Regions from separate parts of the Nesterenkonia lacusekhoensis genome, predicted to be linked through region 2. Evidence: riboswitches for the same ligand, from Rfam matches in the RefSeq annotation. Region 2 holds a riboswitch; each other region holds the start of a gene.
The links. Region 2 has a riboswitch for S-adenosylmethionine ahead of JOF45_RS09025 (O-acetylhomoserine aminocarboxypropyltransferase/cysteine synthase family protein). Riboswitches for the same ligand answer to the same signal wherever they lie in the genome.
Positions count from the first base shown of each region.

Region 1: another riboswitch for S-adenosylmethionine. It lies ahead of JOF45_RS10330 (ABC transporter ATP-binding protein); the one in region 2 lies ahead of JOF45_RS09025 (O-acetylhomoserine aminocarboxypropyltransferase/cysteine synthase family protein).
Region 3: another riboswitch for S-adenosylmethionine. It lies ahead of JOF45_RS10255 (LLM class flavin-dependent oxidoreductase); the one in region 2 lies ahead of JOF45_RS09025 (O-acetylhomoserine aminocarboxypropyltransferase/cysteine synthase family protein).

Region 1 is NZ_JAGINX010000001.1:2,192,453-2,199,159, forward strand. Features, by position in the region: gene JOF45_RS10315 (MetQ/NlpA family ABC transporter substrate-binding protein) at 1-597, opposite strand, end outside; gene JOF45_RS10320 (methionine ABC transporter permease) at 682-1,344, opposite strand; gene JOF45_RS10325 (methionine ABC transporter ATP-binding protein) at 1,344-2,198, opposite strand; SAM riboswitch class I at 2,205-2,294, opposite strand; SAM riboswitch class I at 2,473-2,574, shown strand; gene JOF45_RS10330 (ABC transporter ATP-binding protein) at 2,585-3,448, shown strand; gene JOF45_RS10335 (aliphatic sulfonate ABC transporter substrate-binding protein) at 3,559-4,683, shown strand; gene JOF45_RS10340 (ABC transporter permease) at 4,680-5,597, shown strand; gene JOF45_RS10345 (acetate--CoA ligase) at 5,588-6,707, shown strand, end outside.
Region 2 is NZ_JAGINX010000001.1:1,916,937-1,923,643, reverse strand. Features, by position in the region: gene JOF45_RS09040 (enoyl-CoA hydratase) at 1-360, opposite strand, end outside; gene JOF45_RS09035 (MFS transporter) at 414-1,811, shown strand; gene gluQRS (tRNA glutamyl-Q(34) synthetase GluQRS) at 1,823-2,740, shown strand; SAM riboswitch class IV at 2,804-2,920, shown strand; gene JOF45_RS09025 (O-acetylhomoserine aminocarboxypropyltransferase/cysteine synthase family protein) at 2,937-4,358, shown strand; gene metX (homoserine O-acetyltransferase MetX) at 4,355-5,494, shown strand; gene JOF45_RS09015 (acetamidase/formamidase family protein) at 5,541-6,626, shown strand; gene JOF45_RS09010 (AtzH-like domain-containing protein) at 6,623-6,707, shown strand, end outside.
Region 3 is NZ_JAGINX010000001.1:2,175,445-2,182,151, forward strand. Features, by position in the region: one part of gene JOF45_RS10230 (IS3 family transposase) at 1-612, shown strand, start outside; partial or broken gene JOF45_RS13780 (PucR family transcriptional regulator ligand-binding domain-containing protein) at 886-1,143, shown strand; gene JOF45_RS13380 (PucR family transcriptional regulator) at 1,187-1,633, shown strand; gene panD (aspartate 1-decarboxylase) at 1,766-2,197, shown strand; gene JOF45_RS10245 (ATP-binding protein) at 2,278-3,345, opposite strand; gene JOF45_RS10250 (hypothetical protein) at 3,366-4,103, opposite strand; SAM riboswitch class I at 4,132-4,226, shown strand; gene JOF45_RS10255 (LLM class flavin-dependent oxidoreductase) at 4,242-5,645, shown strand; gene JOF45_RS10260 (hypothetical protein) at 5,808-6,155, opposite strand; gene JOF45_RS10265 (endonuclease/exonuclease/phosphatase family protein) at 6,374-6,707, opposite strand, start outside.

The DNA of each region.
Region 1 (6,707 bases), 280 kb from region 2:
GTCGGAGAGGGCCCGGGCGCCCTCCTGTTGGTCGGTCTCGATGAAGTCGAGGTCCTTCGGGTTGCTGGTGATGTCACTCTGGGTGAGTTCGATGACCGGGACGCTCTCATCGATCTCGATCAGCCCCTCGTCGGCGAGCAGCTGCAGGGCGCGACCGTTGTTGGAGGGGTCCACCGGCAGGTTGATCTGGGCACCGTCGGGCAGCTCGTCCAGGGAGTCATATTCCAAGGAGAAGAGCCCGGCCGGGGCGTAGTAGACGGAGAACGCCGGAGCGATCTCCGTATCGTTGGAGCGGTTGAAGTTGTCCAAGTAGGCCAGGTGCTGGAAGTAGTTGGCGTCGTACTCGCCGTCCTGCACCGACTGGTTGGGGATGTTGATGTCGGTGACGTAGCGGATGTCGAGCTCATAGCCCTGGTCCGCCAACTGGTCGGCCACGATCTCCGCAGGCTCCTGGAAGGGTGCGGACTCGGTGACGATGATGCTGATGGTGTTCTCATCGTCACCGGTCAGGCCGCAGCCGGAGGCGGCCAGCAGGGCGACCGCACCGGCTGCGGTCAGCGACAGACGGCGGACAGGGGCGTGCGAGTGATCGCTCATGGGGTTCTGCTTTCGTGTTCGACGGACGCGCCTCAGCCTGTGACCGGGCTGGGCGTCAGGGGGAAGGTGCGGAGGAGAGACGTCTCAGACGCGTTTGTCGGTCAGGCTGGCCAGCCGTGTCCCGCCCCACTGGACCACAGTGACCAGCAGGATCATCAGCACGATGGCCACCAGCATCACGTCGGTCTCGTAGCGGTAGTAGCCGTAGCGGATGGCGAAGTCGCCGATGCCGCCGCCGCCGACCAGCCCGACCATGGCCGAGTAGGAGATGAAGCTGACGGTGGTGATGGTGATCGAGCCGATGATCGCCGGCTTGGCGTCCACCAGCAGGACGTTGCGGATGATCTGACCCCTGGTCGCCCCCATGGCGCGGGAGGCCTCCACTGCTCCGGTGCCGAGCTGGGTGATGTTCTGCTCGACCAGCCGGGCGAAGTACGGGATCGCGTTGATGGTCAGCGGCACGATCGCCGCCGCAGTGCCCACTGTGGTGCCCACCAGCAGGCGGGTGAAGGGGATGATCGCGATCAGCAGGATCAGGAACGGGAAGGACCGGATCGTGTTGACGATGCCGTTGACCACGGCATGGGTCTTGGGCAGCGGAGCGATTCCGCCCGGGGCGTGGATGAACAGCCAGATCCCCACCGGAGTGCCCAGCAGCACCGCCAAAGGGATCGCGACGCCGATCATCGCGAAGGTCTGGAGCATCGCCTCGCTGAACTCGGGCAGCAGCTGGATGACACGTTCCATCAGCGGACACCTCCTGCTGCGGTGAGATTCTCCTCCACCCGAGGAGCAGGCGTGGGCGCGCTCTCTTCCGCACCGGCGGTGTGCCCGCCGCCGCGGTCCACGTTGATCCCATCGCTCATCAGGTAACGGCCGATGGAGGTCCTCGGAGTGAAGTCCTCGCGGTGCAGGTCAGCGGCAGGGAACTTCTCCACCAGCCGGCCGTCCTCCATGACCGCGACGTCGTCGGCCAGAGCCTTGATGACCTCCATCTCATGGGTCACGATCACCACGGTGATGCCCAGGTCCCGGTTCACATCGGCCAGGTACTGCAGCACCGTCGCCGTGGTGAAGGGGTCCAGGGCAGAGGTGGGCTCATCGCAGAGCAGCACCTGAGGGCGGGTGGCCAGGGCACGAGCGATGGCCACCCGCTGCTTCTGGCCGCCGGAGAGCTGGGCCGGATAGGCCTTGGCCTTCTCCGTGATGTCCACGATCTCCAGGGCCTCGGCCGCACGGGCCTGGCGGACGCTCTTGGAGCTCTCTCCCGCGAACTTCAGGGAGAGCTCCACATTCTGGGCCACTGTCAGGTTGTTCACCAGGTTGAAGCCCTGGAAGATCATGCCGATCTGGTGGCGAGCCTGGCGCAGCTCCTCCCCGTCCAGCGAGGTCAGCTCGGTGCCGGCGACCTCCACCTCGCCCGTGCTGGGACGCTCGAGCAGGTTGATGTTGCGCAGCAGCGTGGATTTTCCGGCACCGGAGAAGCCGATGATGCCTTGGATGCTCCCCTGCGGGATCTCAAGGCTCACATCTTCGACGGCGACCACCGGCTCCTTGCCGCGGGCGGCGAAGGTCGTGGTGACATGGCGCAATGAAATCATGAACACTCTCCATCGTTCCTGGCGTTAGCACCGAGCCCCGAGGGGTGGTTGCTGCGACATCTTCGAGCCAGATCTCTCAGTCGCTCTGGATGGTCTCAGCCGATCAGCGGCGTGATCAGCTGATGTTCACTGTACGTCCTGCCACACCGAAGACGTCAAACGAGCCCCGCTGCCGGTCACATGACGTAAGAATCTCTGATCGAACATTTCTCCGCGTCTCAGAATGGGAGAGGCTTTTTGCCCACCGGGAGCCGATGCGCTTACTGTGGGCTGGTAACCATCCCGAGCGGCTGAGAGATCTGGCTCTGTGACGCCGCAGCAACCATCGGAGAGACGTCCTCTCCCCGAAAGGTGCTACCGCCAGGATCGATGGGAGTGATTTTCCTATGGGCTCGTCCGCACCCACCCTGGAGCGCGACGCCGTCAGCACCGCCGGAACCGGCGGCCATGACGCACCCACCCCGCTTCCGGCGGCCGCCCCGCCGGCGCCTTCGCTCGCTGTGGATCTGCTCAATGTGGGCAGGACCTTCGGCGAGCGCACTGTGCTGCGCGACGTCTCCCTGGAGATCCGTCCCGGTGAGGTCATCGCCATCCTGGGCTCCTCCGGCTGCGGCAAGTCCACGCTGCTGCGTCAGGTCGGAGGCCTGGACACCGGCCACCAGGGCCAGATCCTCATCGCTGGCGAGCCGGTGCGGCGCTACGACCCGCGTACGGCCGTCGGCTTTCAGGAGCCCCGGCTGCTGCCGTGGCGCTCGATCCGGAAGAACGTCGCACTCGGGCTGCCTCGCGGGCTTCCCAAGGCTCAGGGCCGTGAACGGGTCGATGAGCTCCTGGAACTGGTCGGGCTGAGCGATCGCGCTCATCTGCGTCCCCGCGAGATCTCCGGAGGCATGGCCCAGCGCGCCTCCCTGGCGCGGGCGCTGGCCCGCCGCCCCGGGGTGCTGCTGCTCGACGAGCCGTTCGGCGCCCTCGACGCTCTGACCCGTCTGAAGATGCAGGACCTGCTCCTCGACGTCCACGCCCAGACCGGCACCACTGTGCTGCTGGTGACCCACGACGTCGACGAGTCCCTGCAGCTGGCCGACCGCATCCTGCTGTTGGGCGCTGAGGAGCACGCCGAGCGCGAAGGCGCCACCATCACCCGGCTGCTCACCGTGCCCGGCCGACGCCCCCGCTCCCGCTCCTCCGCCGAGTTCGCCGCTCTGCGCGAGGAGCTGCTCTCCGGGCTGGGCGTGGACGGGACCCACTGACGCCGTGGTGCATCCGCGGATGCACCCGTCCCCTCCCCGCCCCTGGACCGGAGGCGGAGAGCTGCGGCCCCGCTCCTGGACCTGGCCCCGCCCCTCCTGAGAACCCGCCCGTGACCGTGTCCATCGCCGGCACAGTCCGCCACATCCGTTTCACCACCGAAAGGCCTCACATGCCCACCACCGCTCGCCGATTCACCCGCTCCGCCCAGGCTCTCTGCGGCACTGCAGCTGTGATGCTGCTGGCCACCTCCTGCGGCTCCGGGGAGAACGACGGCGAGCTGGAGACGCTCACCATCGATTTCGCCACCTACAACCCGCTCTCCCTGGTCATGCTGGAGCACGGCTGGCTGGAGGAGGAGCTCGAAGAGCTGGGCACCGAGGTCCAGTGGATCCAGTCCCACGGCTCCAACCAGGCCAACGAGAACCTGCGGGCCGGCAACCTGGACGTGGGCTCCGCCGCCGGTTCCGCCGCGCTGCTGAACCGTTCGGTGGGTGCTGATGTCCACACCTTCTACGTGGAGTCCCAGCCCGAATGGTCGGCGCTGGTGACCACCCCGGATTCCGACATCCAAGGCCCGGAGGACCTCGAGGGCGCGTCGGTGGCCGCCACCCCGGCCACGGACCCCTTCTTCTTCCTGGCCCGCTCGCTGGAGGAGGCGGGCCTGACGACGGCGGATGTGGAGGTCCAGGCTCTGCAGCATGCCGATGGCCGTCAGGCCCTGGAGAACGGCGACGTCGATGCCTGGGCGGGCCTGGACCCGATCATGGCCGATGCGGAGCTGAGCGGGGCTGAGCTGGTGCACCGCGACGTCGACTTCAACACCTACTCCACGATCAACGCCACCGCTGATTTCCTGGAGGGTCATCCCGAGGTCGCCCAGACTGTGGCCGACGTCTACGAACAGGCTCGTCAGTGGGCCCTGGAGCACCCGGAGGAGACCGCCGAGATCCTCGCCGAGCATGCGAGCATCGACCTCGAGGTCGCCGAGCTGGTCCTCGAGGAGCGGGTGGACTTCGACATCGATCCGGTGCCCGGAGACGACCTCCGTCAGTCCCTGGAGCCGGTGGGTCCTGCTTTCGTGGAGAACGGCGACGTCGACTCCCAGGATCAGGTGGACGAGGCTCTCGAGGAGCTCTTCTTCACCGACTATGCCGAGCAGGCTGAGCCCTCCGACGCCGAGGGCTCTGAGGACGCGGCCGAGGAAGCCGACATCGCAGAGGATGAGGACGCATGAGCCAGGTCTCCACCGCCTCCGCAGCCCCCGCGGACTCGAGCGACGCCGCGGTCAGCGGAACCTCCGCTGAGAGCACCGCCTCCGCGGCCCCCGCCAGCAGCACCGGAGACAGCGCCTCCGGAAAGGCCCGTCGCACTGCCGAGCCGACCCGCCGCGGACTGCATCCGCTGACCAAAGTCGCCGTGGGCGCCGTCGTGCCGCTGCTCCTGCTGGCCGTGTGGTGGGTGGTGACCGAGGAGCTGGAGATCTTCTCCCCCATCCAGCTGCCCGCTCCGCTGGATGTCTATGAGGCCGGCGTCGGGCTCTACGAATCGGGCCTGCTCGCCGAGCACATGAGCATCTCGCTGCAGCGGGTGCTGCTGGGCTTCGGCGTCGGTGCCGGACTGGGACTGGCGCTGGGCTCGCTGCTGGGCCTGTCGAAGATCGCTGACCTTCTGCTCAACCCGACTGTGGGAGCCTTCCGTGCCGTCCCCTCCCTCGCCTGGGTTCCGCTGCTGCTGCTCTGGGTGGGCATCGGTGAGGACTCCAAGGTCCTGCTGATCGCCATCGGCGCGTTCTTCCCCGTCTTCACCTCAGTCCACTCGGCGCTGCGCCACGTGGATCCGCAGCTGGTGGAGGCCGGCCGGGCGTTCGGCTTCCACGGCCTGCGCCTGTTGGGCACCGTCCAGCTGCCCGCCGTGGTGCCTCCGGTGTTCTCCGGACTGCGCTTGGGGCTGGCGCAGGCCTGGCTGTTCCTGGTCGCCGCTGAGCTGCTGGCCGCGGCCGAGGGGCTCGGGTTCCTGCTGACCGAATCGCAGAACAACGGCCGCACCGACCGCCTGCTGCTGGCGATCGTGCTGCTGGCCCTGCTGGGCAAGCTCACCGATGCTCTGCTCGGTGTGATCGAACGAAAGGCGCTGACGAAATGGGCCTGAGCACACACACCAGGACCGCACACCCACGGGCCGCCCACACCAGGACCGCACACCCGCTGGAGTCCGACGTCCATGCCTGGGATGAGCCGGACCTGAGCGATGACACCCCGGAGGCAGAGGCCGCGCGGTTGGACTTCTGGGCCCGGGCCGCAGGACTGCTGGACTGGGAGACCGGCTTCCAGACCACCCACAGCTGGACCCCGCCTGACCCTGAGGCCCGGCGCGGCCCGCAGATGCGCTGGTTCGAGGACGGGAAGCTCAACGCGGCGGTGAACTGCGTGGACCGTCATGTCCAGACCGGCCGCGGCGACGTCGTCGCTCTGCACTTCGAGGGCGAGCCGGGCGATCGCGAGGACGTCACCTACGCCGACCTGCAGGAGAGGGTGAACCGGGCCGCCAACGCCCTGGAGTCCCTCGGCGTCACCCAGGGCGACCGCGTGGTCATCTACCTGCCGGTGCTGGTGGAGACCATCGTGATCACGCTGGCCTGCGCGCGGATCGGTGCGGTGCATTCGCTGGTCTTCGGCGGCTTCTCCGCTGAGGCGCTGCAGTTCCGCGTGGAGGACACCGGGGCCAAGCTGCTGGTCACCACCGACGGCCAGTTCCGGCGCGGCAGGGCGGTCCCGGTCAAGGAGAACGCCGACGCCGCCGTCGCCGGGGAGAACCAGATCGAACACGTGCTGGTGCTGCGCCGCACCGGCAGTGAGATCCCGTGGAGCTCCGAGGACCTCAACGGCGACGGCCTGGGCCGCGACATCTGGTGGCACGAGATCGTCGACACCGCCTCGGCCGAGCACGAGCCGCAGTTCTTCGAGGCCGAGACCCCGCTGTTCATCATGTACACCTCGGGGACCACCGGAAAGCCCAAGGGGCTGGTGCACACCACCGGCGGCTACCTGACCGGTGCTGTCTACAGCTACCTGCGGCTGTTCGCGCATCCGGATCCGGACCAGCGCGACGCCGACGTCCATTGGTGCACCGCCGACCTCGCCTGGGTCACCGCCCACACCTATGAGATGTACGGGCCGCTGGGCGCCGGAGCCACCCAGGTGATCTACGAGGGCGTGCCGAACGTCCCCCACGCCGGTCGGCACTTCGAGATCATCCAGC
Region 2 (6,707 bases):
GATCAGGTCGGCCATCATAGCCAGCTCGCAGCCTCCGCCCAGGGCGTAGCCGGAGACGGCGGCCACCACTGGAGTGCGCAGCCGGGCGAACTCATCCCAGCGCCCGAACCAGTCACGGCTGTACATCTCAGCGAAGTCCTTGGAGGCCATCTCTTTGATGTCCGCCCCGGCGGCGAAGGCCTTCTCCGAGCCGCTCAGCAGGATCGCGCCGATCTCCGGGTCGGCGTCGAACTCCACGGCGGCCCGGACCACCTCGTCCATCAGTTCGGCGTTGAGCGCGTTCAGCGCCTCCGGCCGGTTCAGCCGGATCATGCCGATGCGTTCCTCGGTGGAGACGGTGATCGTCGTGAAGTCATTCATACGTCTGATCCTCTCGGACCGGGGAAGTCCTGACAAGAGGTAGGATCTTCGGAATGACGCAGCAGGCATTCCTCAGCGCTGAGGGGCATCGGAAGACCCGCGAGGAGAAGAAGGTCCTCGCCGGAACCTTGGTGGGGACCACGATCGAGTGGTACGACTTCTTCATCTATGCACAGGCGGCAGGATTCGTCCTGGCTGTGCTGTACTTCGAACCCTTGGGCGAGGAGAACCAGACCCTGGCCCAGCTGGTGGCCTGGGCCTCGATCGGCATCTCCTTCCTCTTCCGCCCTCTGGGCGCCATCCTGGCCGGCTGGCTGGGCGACCGCTACGGACGCAAGCTCGTCCTGGTCCTGACCCTGCTGGGCATGGGCGGGGCCACCGCCTTCATCGGCCTGCTGCCGACCTACGCGGCCTGGGGCATGGCCGCCCCGATCCTGCTGGTGGTCCTGCGCATCCTGCAGGGTCTCTCCGCCGGCGGCGAATGGGGCGGTGCCGCTCTGCTGGCCGTCGAGCATGCCCCGCGCCACAAGCGCGGCCTGTTCGGCATGTATCCGCAGATCGGCGTCCCCCTGGGCATGTTCATGGCGGCCATCTCCATGTTCGGTCTGCGTGCTGCGCTGACCGAGGAGCAGTTCCTGGAATGGGGCTGGCGCATGCCGTTCCTCTTCTCCTTCGTGCTGATCGTGGTGGCCTACCTGATCCGCCGCCGGGTGGAGGAGTCCCCGGTCTTCGCCGAGATGAAGCAGCGGAAGAAGGAGTCCTCGGCTCCGCTCAAGGAGCTGCTGACCACCCATAAGAAGAACGTCTTCCTGACCGCTCTGATCTTCTCGGCCAACAACGCCGCGGGCTACATGATCATCGTCTTCTTCGCCTCCTACGCCTCCAGCGCCGTGGGATTCTCCACCACCGACACGCTGATCGCCTCCCTGGTGGGCGCGCTGGGCTGGTTCATCTTCACCTACTTCGGCGGTTGGATCAGCGACCGCATCGGCCGCGTGCTGACCTATCAGATCGGCTTCGGGATCCTGATCCTCTGGTGTATCCCGATGTGGTTCCTGATCGACACCGGCTCTCTGCTGATGTTCGCGCTCGCGGTGTTCGTGCTGACCATCGGCCTGGGCCCCTCCTATGGCCCGCAGTCGGCCCTCTACGCCGAGATGTTCCCGGCGGATGTCCGCTTCTCCGGGGTGTCCATCGGCTACGCCTTCGGCTCCATCATGGGCGGAGCCTTCGCTGCGACCATCGCCCAGGCCATCTACGACGCCACCGGCCAGGGATGGATGATCGGCCTCTACCTCTCCGGCCTCTCGCTGATCTCGCTGATCGCGGTCTCCCTGGTGCCGAAGACGCTGCAGGGCATCGACCTGGAGGCCGGGGGCAGCTCGGCGGAAGGCTCCGAGACTCCCGAATCCGAAACCCGCAGCTCCGGTGAGCATCTGCCGGTGAAGTGAGCCGCTGACCGATGCCCGCAGGCCGTTATGCACCCAGCCCCTCAGGAGATCTGCACCTGGGGAACCTGCGCACGGCCCTGCTCGCCTGGCTGGCCGCCCACGCCGAGGACCGTCAGCTGCTGCTGCGTTACGAGGATCTCGACGCCGGCCGCACCGTCGCCGGCTCGGCTGAGCGTCAGCGCGCTGATCTGGAGTCTCTGGGGATCACCTTCGGCGGCGACGTCCTCCGGCAGTCCCAGCGTCAGGACATCTACGACGACGCCGTCGCTGAGCTCCGCAGCCGAGGCCTGGTCTACGAATGCTTCTGCACCCGGCGCGAGATCCAGGAGGCGGCGCGGGCACCCCACGCCCCGCCAGGCGCCTATCCGGGCACCTGCCGGACTCTCAGCGAGCAGGACCGGGCCCGGCGTCGGGAGCAGCGTCCGCCGGCGCTGCGGCTGCGCGTTCCGGATTGGCAGCGTGAGCAGAGCGTCGAGGACCGGCTGCTGGGCCGCGTGGACGGCGTCGTCGATGATCTGGTGCTGATCCGCAACGACGGCACCGCCGCCTACAACCTGGCTGTGGTGGTCGATGACCACCTCACCGGCGTGGACCAGGTGCTGCGCGGTGACGATCTGGCCTCCTCCGCGCCGCGGCAGGCCTACCTGCGGGAGCTGCTCTACGGTGCGCAGGCCCGCTCGGCGGTGGAGTACATCCATGTCCCGCTGGTGCTCAGCCCCGAGGGCCGCAGACTCGCCAAACGCGACGGTGCGGTCACCCTGGCCCAGCTCCGGGAACGGGGCATCGGACCCGACGCCGTCCGCGACCTGCTGCTGGACTCGCTCGGTCTGCCCCCGGGGTCGTTGGGCCATGCGTCGGAGGCCTTCCGGCTGGAGGATCTTCCGTGTGATCCGTGGACCTTTCAGGAGTCTGCCCTGCCGCAGCTCTGAGCGGCTACACCTCGCGTAACAGTGACTTGCCCTTTTCACGGCGCGCAGGCAGACTTATTCCCAGGTCAAGAGCGCCAGCGCAAAACCCCGGTTTGCTGGCCGGCAACCCTCCACTTCGCGGTGGGGTGCCCCGGGTGACGACCAGGTCCGGCGGAGGACGCCGCCGGGCAAGCGCGAGTTTCACGGAGTGTATTCGATGGCTGCATCGACCGAACCCACCTTGGACATCCAGTCCGCCCACTTCGAGACCCGGCAGATCCATGCCGGAGTCTCCCCGGACCCCGTCACCGGGGCCCGGGCCCTGCCCATCCAGCAGACCACCTCCTTCGTCTTCCCCGACGCCGAGGCCGCCGCACGGCGCTTCGGTCTGGAGGAGATCGCCCCCATCTACTCCCGCATCGGCAACCCCACGGTCCAGGCCGTGGAGGACAAGGTTGCGGCTCTGGAGGGCGGCGTGGGAGCGCTCGCTGTGGGATCGGGCCAGGCGGCGACCACCCTGGCCCTGCTGAACCTGGCCGAGGGCGGTGGGCACATCGTCGCCTCGCCCTCGCTCTACGGCGGCACGCAGAACCTCTTCAAGCACACCCTGCCCAAGCTGGGCATCGACGTCAGCTTTGTGGAGGACCCGGACGACGTCGCCTCCTGGCGGGCCGCCGTTCAGCCGAACACTGCGGCCTTCTTCGCCGAGACGGTGGCCAACCCCCGCACCGACGTGTTGGACATCGAGAGCGTGGCCGACACCGCCCATGAGGTCGGCGTGCCGCTGGTGGTCGACAACACGCTGGCCACGCCGTACCTGTGCCGGCCCATCGAGTTCGGCGCCGATGTGGTGGTCCACTCCGCCACGAAGTTCCTGGGCGGGCACGGCACGGCCATCGCCGGGATCATCGTCGACGCCGGCACCTTCGACTACTCCAAGCATCCGGACCGGTTCCCCGGCTTCAACGAGCCGGACGAGAGCTATCACGGTCTGGTCTTCGGCAGGGATCTGGGGCCCGAGGGCATCTTCGGGGTGAATCTGTCCTTCGTCCTGAAGGCACGGGTGCAGCTGCTGCGGGACCTGGGCCCCACGCTGTCACCGCACAACGCCTTCGAGATCAACCTCGGCCTGGAGACGCTGAGCCTGCGCGTGGAGCGCCACGTGCACAACGCCGCGGCCGTGGCTCGCTTCCTGCGCGATCACCCGGCCGTCCGCCAGGTCTTCTACTCCGGACTTCCGGAGAGCCCCTGCTGGGAGCATGCCCAGAAGTACCTTCCCCACGGTGTGGGAGCCGTGCTGTCCTTCGAGGTCCACGGGGAGGATGCCGCGGCCCAGGCCGCCAACGGCCAGGCCGTGGTGGACGCCCTGCAGCTGCATTCCCTGGTGGCGAACGTGGGCGATGTGCGCTCTCTGGCCATCCACCCGGCCTCGACCACCCACCGTCAGCTCACCCCGGAGGACCAGAAGGCCGCCGGCGTGAAGCCGGGCGTGGTGCGCCTCTCTGTGGGGATCGAGCACCTGGACGACATCCTGGCCGACCTGCGGCAGGCTCTGGACGCCGTGGGGCAGAATGCGCCGCAGCCGGCGACAGAGGCGGCCGCTCCTGCCGGTGCAGCGGCAGGAACCTCTGCGCGATGACTCTGCAGGCCCCCTGCGCCGCGGCTGCCCCGGCGAACGATTTCGGACACCGTCCCGCCGGGGCGCTGCAGATCGCGGAGGTGGGGGCCTACACCTTCGAGACCGGCAGGTTCCTGCCCTCGGTCGAGATCGCCTTCGAGACGTGGGGGACCCTCAACGAGGCCGGGGACAACGCGATCCTCGTCGCCCACGCACTCACCGGAGACACCCATGTCGCCCCGACGGAGGCGGACCCCGGATCCGGCTGGTGGGAGAGCCTGCTCGGTGCGGGCCGTCCCATCGATCCGGAGCGTTGGTTCGTCGTGGCTCCGGCCATGGTCGGCGGCTGCTACGGCTCCACCGGCCCTGCCTCTCCGGACCCGGAGGGTGAGCCCTGGGGGTCCCGCTTCCCGTTCGTGACGATCAGGGACTCGGTGCATCTGGAGGCACGCCTGGCCGATCAGCTGGGGATCACTGAGTTCCATACCGTCATCGGCGGCTCCATGGGTGGGGCGCGCGCTCTGGAATGGGCGGCCACCTACCCGGATCGGGTGGGCGGCGTCGCCGTCTTCGCCTGCGGGGCGGCGTCGACTGCCGAGCAGATCGCCTTCGGGCAGGCCCAGATCAAGGCCGTGGAGAACGACCCTCATTTCCACGGCGGCGACTACTACGGCGGGACCGTGCCCGAGGCCGGTCTGCAGCTGGCGCGGCGGATCGCCCACATCACCTACCGCACAGAGACTGAGCTCTCGGTGCGGTTCGGCCGTGAGCCCCAGGGCCGGGAGGAACCCTTCGGGTGGTCCTCCCGTCGGCGTGGGCGCTACCAGGTGGAGTCCTATCTGGACCATCAGGCGGAGAAGCTGTCCTCCCGCTTCGACCCCAATGCCTACATCGTGCTGACCGAGGCGCTGATGAGCCACGACGTCGGCCGCGGCCGCGGGGGAGCGGCGCAGGCTCTGCAGAACATCACCGCGGTGCCGTTCCTGGCCGCGGTGGACAGCGACCGGCTCTACTTCCCGGAGCAGTCCCGCGAGATCGCCGAGCTTCTGCCCGGCGAGCATGAGGTGCACATGATCGCCTCACCCATCGGTCATGACGGCTTCCTGACCAGCCCGGACCAGCTGGCAGATCAGATGCGCCGCACATTGGGCCTCTGAGCTTCCCGACACTTCGGCGTAACACGGGGCTGTAACACTGTGGCCTATGACCAGAATCCTCCAGCCCGGCGACCATGTCCCCGAAGGTGCCGCCTACCTCCCCGCCACTGATGAAAACGTCCTGTGGGGCCGCCTGCCCTGCGCCGCCGATGACCCGGTGCTGCGCATCGCTCCGGGGGAGGAGGTCGTGATCGACACCCTGTCCCATGAGGGGATTCTGGAGGACCAGGGGCGGGATCCGCGCGCCTACTTCGCCCGGCACGGAGTGCAGGAGGAGCAGGTGCTCCGCGACGCCGTCGCGCTGGCGGCAAGCGATCATCCGCGCCGCCCGACCCAGGACGGTCCGCATGTGAACACCGGGCCGATCTACGTGGAGGATGCCCGTCCCGGCGACTTCCTGAAGATCACGGTGAACAGGCTGGAGCGCCGCGTGCCCTACGGCGTGATCTCCAACCGGCACGGCAAGGGAGCGCTTCCCGAGGAGTTCCCGCGGGCCCAGGAGAGCGTCTCCGTCTTCGCAGCGGTGGATGAATCGCAGGGGAGAGCCAAGGGCACCATCGCACCCTTCGCCGGCGCGGAGCGGACGGTCAGCTTCGACCTGGCCCCCTTCTTCGGCACGATGGGTGTGGCCGTGGACGGCGAGGACCGCCCGCACTCTGTGCCTCCCGGACGCCACGGCGGAAACATCGACATCGCGCTGCTCACCGAGGGCGCCTCCCTCTATATCCCTGTGCAGGTCCCTGGTGCCCTGGCCTTCGTCGGTGATCCGCACTTCGCCCAAGGTGACGGAGAGGTCGCCCTGACCGCCATGGAGGCCAGCCTGCGCGGACATGTGAGCTTCGACGTGGTGGCGCGCGAGGAGGCGCTGACACGCTTCGGCGACCAGGTGGGCCCCATCGCCGAGACGGCCGAGCACCTGATCCCCACCGGCATGGACGAGGACCTGGACCTGGCAGTGCAGAACTGTGTGCGCAATGCGATCGCGCTGCTGCAGGCCCGTTGGGGTCTGGACCCCGAGCACGCCTACGCGTACCTCTCCGCCGCCACGGACTTCAACATCTCCCAGGTGGTGGATATCGTCAAGGGTGTCCATGCGCGGGTGAAGCTCGAGGACTTCAAGGGGGTCCGGTGAACGTTCAGCACGGTGATGACCAGCAGGTGACCATCGACCAGGATGGAGTCCCGCAGTACCGGCGTCCTGCTGCTCAGGGTG
Region 3 (6,707 bases), 260 kb from region 2:
CGCACCACCGCACCTGATCCTGAAGCCCCGCGGCATCCGGATCTGGTCAATCGCGAGTTCACCGCGATCGCGCCGAACAGGCTCTGGGTCACCGATCTGACCTACGTACCGACCTGGGCCGGTGTCGCCTATGTCTGCTTCATCATCGATGCCTTCAGCCGCACGATTGTCGGGTGGCGGGTCGCCTCCACGATGCGCACCGACACGGTGCTCGACGCGATCGAGATGGCCCGCTGGTCCCGAGGCCTACGGCACGAGCAGCTACGGTGCCACAGCGATGCAGGACCTCAATTCACCTCCATTCGCTACGGCGAAAGACTGGCCGAAATCGGGGCCACTCCCTCGATCGGAACCGTCGGGGATAGCTACGACAATGCTCTGGCCGAGACCGTCAACGGTTACTACAAGGCCGAGCTCATCCGAGGACCGGTGCGCACCCATCGCGGTCCATGGAAGACAGTCGAAGATGTGGAGCTGGCCACTCTCGGGTGGGTGCATTGGCACAACACTGAGCGGCTTCATGGGTACCTCGGTGACCGGCTGCCAGCTGAGTTCGAGGACCTGTTCTACGATGACAACATCAGACCCAATGAGCTGGTGGAATCCCTATAGCCGGAGTCTCCATCAATCCCAGTGCGGTTCAGTGCTGAGACATGGAGGCTCCTTGGAGTGATTCGTGCCCGAAGAGTTCAGGTGCGGCCACAGTAGGAGCGGAGACACCGCTCCCTCCACGTTTCTGGGGAGGGTCCCAGGCTTCCGGGGCGCTGGCTGTGCGGGCCCACACCGCGCCGAAACACAGCGGAAATACCGCCGTCCTACTGTTTCAGACTGATGACACCGGACCATCTCTCCTCCGTGGGGCAGGCGGCGGCCGCCGGGCCGCGGATGCGCGACGTCCTGAGCTGGGCGGGGTTCGACGTCGAACTGGTCGCCGGGGAGCGTGGCCTCGACCGGGAGATCCGGGTCCCCCACGCCACGGAGCTGGAGGACCCGGGCCAATTCCTGCGCGGCGGCGAGCTGATCATGACCGTCGGCTCCGAGCTGAGCGACGCCGCAGCCTGCGAGCGCTTCGTCGCGAACCTGGTGCGCAGCCGGGCCGCGGGGCTGGCCCTGGCCGTGGACGTCCGCGGGCACCGGCCCCCGCCCGCCCTGGCTGGCCCCTGCCGCGGAGCAGGCCGGCCTGGCGATGATCACCGTGCCGCCCACATTTCCCTTCGTCCAGTTCACCGTGAAGTTCCAGCAGCTGGCCCGGACCCTGAAGGAGGGGATCGCGGCGCTGTCGCTGAGCGCCCGCCGCGGGGAGGCCGCCGGGCCCCGGGACCTCTCCACCCTCAACGGTCTGATCGAACGGCTCAGCGCCGAGCAGTTCCGCCCCTTCAGCGACCACATCATCCGGCCCCTGCCGCAGTACGACGCCAGGCACGGCCGGGCCCTGTGGCCCACGCTGAGCGCCTATGTGGCCGCGGACGCCTCCGTCTCAGCGACCGCCGAGGCCCTGGGCATCCACGCCAACTCGGTGCGCAACCGGCTCAGCCGGATCGCTGAGCTCACCGGGCTGGATCCGCATTCGCTGGAGGATCAGATCTCCCTGGTGCTGGCCGTGCGCGACAGCTCCTCCTTCGCCCGGCGGTAGCCTCGGTGATGGCCTCCGCGACGCCCCTCTCGGCCGTCGCCGTGGTGGTCTGCTGGACGAGCTCCGGTATCGTTGATCTGCTGCGGATGATCGTCCGCGGCAGATCGAGAAGCATTCCGGAGGGAAGCAGCGATGCTGAGGACCGTCATCGGCGGCAAGATCCACCGAGCCACCGTCACCCAGGCCGATCTGCACTACGTCGGCTCCATCACCGTGGACGCAGACCTGCTCGAGGCCGCGGGGATGGTCGAGGGAGAGAAGGTGCAGGTCGTCGACATCACCAACGGCGCCCGGCTGGAGACCTACACCATCGCCGGCGAGCGGGGCACCGGGGTCATCGGCATCAACGGCGCCGCGGCCCACCTGGTGAGCCCCGGGGACCTGATCATCATCATCTCCTACCTGATGGGCACCGACGCTGAGGTCGCAGAGCACCAGCCGCGTGTGGTCCACGTCGACGCGCAGAACGGGATCCTCCGGCTGGGGAACGACCCCGCCGAGCCCGTCCCGGGCGCTCAGGACCAGCTCAACCCGCGCTTCCCCGACTCCCCCGCACGTGAGTGATCATTCCTGACCGCATCTCAGGGCCGGAGCGCTGAGAAGCGGGATCCGTCGATCACTCACGGAACGGACGGATGCCCGGCTCAGCGGGAGGCGCGCTCCAGGATCTGCTCCATGATCGCGTCGGCCACACGGCGGGACTCCCCGTAGGCCGGATAGTGGAACTCGGTGATGTTGGCATACGGGTTGACCTCAAGGACCACCGCATCCTCAGCGCTGTCCAGGCTGGGCACGAGCAGATCCACAGCCGCGACGTTCAGCCCGGGGATGGACCACAGCCCGTCCACCGCCAGATCCTGCAGGTCATCGCTGAGCTGATCGGTGATGTCCACGGCCAGCCCTCCGCCGCGGGAGGTGTCTGCGATGGGAGTCAGCAGCTGCAGCGCGCCCTCATCCAGCACTGAGGCGCGGGTCAGCCCCACCGGATCCAGGAACTCATCCGTGACCTCGGGCTGCCGGGCGGCCAGGTAGCCCTCGGCGCCGCGGCGTTCGATCTCCGCATCCGCCAGACCCCCCACCGTGGTCACCCCGTCCCCCACGATGTAGAAGGGCACCCGCGCGACGGCGCCGGCCACCTGCTGTCCCACCACGAAGACCCGGACGTCCAGCCCGGGATGATGCGCCTCCACCACCATCTGGTACTTCGACTCGGAGGTCGCCGAGCGGGCCGCCATCGCCCGGGACCAGGCCTGGCGCAGCTCAGTCTCTGTGGTCACGTTGGTGGTGATGCCCTTGCCGGTGCGCCCAGAAGAGGGCTTGACCGCCACCGGCTTGCCGAGAGCCTTCATGTACTTCACCGCGCGGGAGAACTCCGTGGTGTTGATCGCCTTGCCCTTCGGCGTCGGGACCTCCGAGGCCTCCAAGTAGCGCTTGGTCATCTGCTTGGACCGGGAGATCCGGCGGGCCTGGTGGCTGACCAGGGAGGTGATCACAGCATCCATCCCACCGACCACCACATCGGAGAGGAGGAAGATCCGGTTGGAGTCTGAAATCTGCTTGACCGTCATGGACTTGCGGTGGGCCGCACGCTGGATGAGCACGTCATGAGCCAGCGTGCCGGTCCAGGTGCGCAGCTGGTCGCGCTGCGGTTCGACGTGGTCGAGGATGAACCGTTCCGTGGCGCTGGGGTGGACAGCAGTACGAGGGGCCATGGAGCAACAATAACCTTCGGTCAGCGGGAGGCGCGGATGAGCAGCTGGTCGACGATCGCTCCGGCCACGTCCCGGCTCTGCCCCAGTGCCGGCAGATGATGGGTGACCACACTGGCCTCCACATCCAGGCCCAGCACGACGGCGTCGGCGGCCGCATCCAGCTGCGGAACGAGCAGGTCCACGGCTCCGGCGGCCAGTCCGGGCACAGACCACAGCGCGTCGGCGGCCAGCTCGGCCAGCGCCGGGTCCAGCAGCTCGGTGACGTCCACGGCGATGCCGCCCTCCGGATTCGCCGGGCCGCTGCGCAGGGAGGCGAGCTGCTCGGCGTTGAGCGTCTCCTCCGGAGAGATCTGCTCCTCCAGGGCGGCCAGCGGCACATAGGCCACAGCGGCCACCACCTGCGGGCCGGCCACATAGGCGCGGACGTCCAGGCCGTCGGGAAGCGGCTGGTCCTCTGAGGGGACCGGCAGGTTCTGCAGCTGCAGGTGCTTGCGCGTCAGCGTCTGGTCCGCGGCGATCCGCCGAGCGTGCGCACTGACCAGAGTGGTCACCCGGTGGTCCATCCCACCGATCACCGTGCCGCCGAAGACGAAGACGTCGGTGTGGTCCACGGTGCGGACCTCCACTGTGCGCCGGCTCAGCGCCTGGCGGAGCAGACTGCGGTGCGAAGGCGCCGTCTGGAGAATCCGAAGCTCCTGCAGCGAGGGTGCGACATGTCCTTCTATGAACCCTCTCAGGGCCTCCTGATTCTCCGGCATGGGACCAGAATAGTAGAGTCGGGCGCGTACCCCATCCAGAGCGGCTGAGAGATCTGGCTCGACGACGCCGCAGCAACCCGAAACGATCCGTTCGCCGGGTGCTACCGCCAGAACCGATGGAAGAGGAGCCATCATCCTATGCCTCACGCCACCACACCTTCCGGCCAGCGCGAGATCCTGTTCAACGCCTTCGACATGAACTGCGTGGTCCACCAGTCCCCCGGACTGTGGCGTCACCCTGAGGACCGCGCACGGGACTACAACACCATCGGCTACTGGACCCATGTGGCCCAGACCCTGGAGAAGGGCCTCTTCGACGGGCTGTTCATCGCCGACGTGCTCGGTCCCTATGACGTCTTCGGCGCCACCCCCGACGCCGCACTGCGCTCCGGCGCCCAGGTTCCGCTGCAGGATCCGTTCCTGCTGGTCAGCGCGATGGCCGCCGTCACCGAGAACCTCGGCTTCGGACTCACCGCCGGCACCGCCTACGAGCACCCCTACCCCTTCTCCCGCCGGCTGGGCACCCTGGACCACCTCACCGGAGGTCGCGTGGGCTGGAACGTGGTCACCGGCTACCTGCCCTCGGCCGCCCAAAACATGGGCCAGGACGACCAGATGGAGCACGACCGGCGCTACGACCACGCCGACGAATACATGGACGTGGTCTATAAGCTCCTCGAGGGCTCCTGGGAGGACGACGCCGTGGTGGCCGACAAGGAGGCCGGAGTCTTCACCGACCCCACCAAGGTCCACCGGATCGAGCACGAGGGAGAGTTCTTCAAGACCCCGGGCATCGGTGTGGTGGAGCCCTCCCCGCAGCGCACCCCGGTCATCTACCAGGCTGGGGCCTCGACCCGCGGCCGCGCCTTCGCCGGCAAGCACGCCGAGGCGGTCTTCATCAATCCGCCCACCAAGGAGCTCGCCAAGGCCTCGGTGCAGAAGATCCGTCAGGCAGCCGCCGACGCCGGCCGCGACCCCTACGATGTGCGCATCTTCGCGATGCAGACCATCGTCACCGGGCCGGACGAGGCCGCCGCTCAGGCCAAATATGACGAGCTGACCCAGTACATCGACCCCGAGGGCGGCCTGGTGCTGATGTCTGGCTGGATGGGCACCGACTTCTCCCAGTTCGACCTGGACCAGCCCATCGGCGACCTGAAGTCCAACGCCATCCAGTCGACTGTGGAGACCTTCCAGAAGGCCTCCGGACGGGAGGACGAGGTCTGGACGGTGCGCCAGCTGGCCGAATGGGTCGGCGTCGGGGGCTTCGGACCGGTCATCATCGGCGACGGCCCCTCAGCCGCCCAGCAGCTGATCGAGTGGCAGGAGGAGACCGACGTCGACGGCTTCAACCTCGCCTACCACATCACTCCGGGCACCTTTGAAGACATCGTCGAGCACGTGGTCCCGGAGCTGCAGAAGGCCGGCCGGTATAAGACCGAGTACCGGCCGGGCACGCTGCGGAACAAGCTCTTCGAGAAGGGCGATCACCTGCCGGAGGCCCACCACGGCGCGCAGTTCCAGCTGCGGCGTCGCGGGTGATGCTATTGGGTGTGGGCCCGCGAGGTGTGATCAGATACGCGCGTTATAAGCGCCGAAACTGCCGCTATAACGGCCCTATCTGATCACACCAGGGGTCCACACAGAGAGAAGGGCCGCCTTCCGCTGGATGCGGGAGGCGGCCCTTGTCGTGTGCCGGTGGGTCTAGGAGGTCTTTGCGTCGACCTTCTCTTCGGCTTCATCGACGGTCTGTTCGGCCTTCGCCGCGGCGTCGTCGATCTTCTCTTCGGCCTCGGCCGCGACGTCGGTGGCCTCAGAGAGACCGTCCTTGATCGCACCGGAGGCGGCAGTGACAGCCTCCTTGGCACGGCCGGCGACGTCGTGGGCGACGTTGTTGGCCGTCTCCTCCGCCTTGCGGACGGCGTCCTGGACCTTGGGATCGTTCCACTTCTCCCCGGCGGTCCTCTTGAGGTTGTCGAAGTTCCTCTGGCCCGACTTCGTGCCGATCACATAACCGATCGCCACACCTGCACCCAGTGAAAGCAGTCCCATGATCATCTCCGTTTCCTCGACGGTATCCGTGTTAAGAACTTACTGGCCACAGCGGAAGGTTGTCACCAATTCTGCACCCTGAACCGGCCCTGGTCCTCAGACCCTGGCAGGTCCCTGATGTCGGGCGTACGACAAGGATGTGAGCGGCACGCTTGAGCAGATACGCGCGGAACTCGGGCCGATTCGGCAGGAATGGCGGCCCTATCTGATCACACCTCTCAGCTGTCGGGCCGGCGGACGGTGGCGCGCACCGCAAGATGATCTGAGGGGAAGGCGTTGGCCCGCTGGTCCGGAATGTGCTGACACGGCCCACCATAGGGCGTGAAGCCTGCATCCTGGGCGGCATCGTCGTCATCGGCGGCGTCGCCGAAGTGATCGGCCGCATCCACGTCCAGGCCCAGCAGGTAGACGAAGTCGATCCGGTCCCGCGGCTCCTTCTCCAGGGGCTCGATCTGGGACCAGGTGCGCCCCGGCGCGGCGTCGGGATCTGGGTGCACCGCACGGAAGGCGTCGGTGTAGCCGGCGTCGATGAACCGCTGGGTGGCCGGCCAG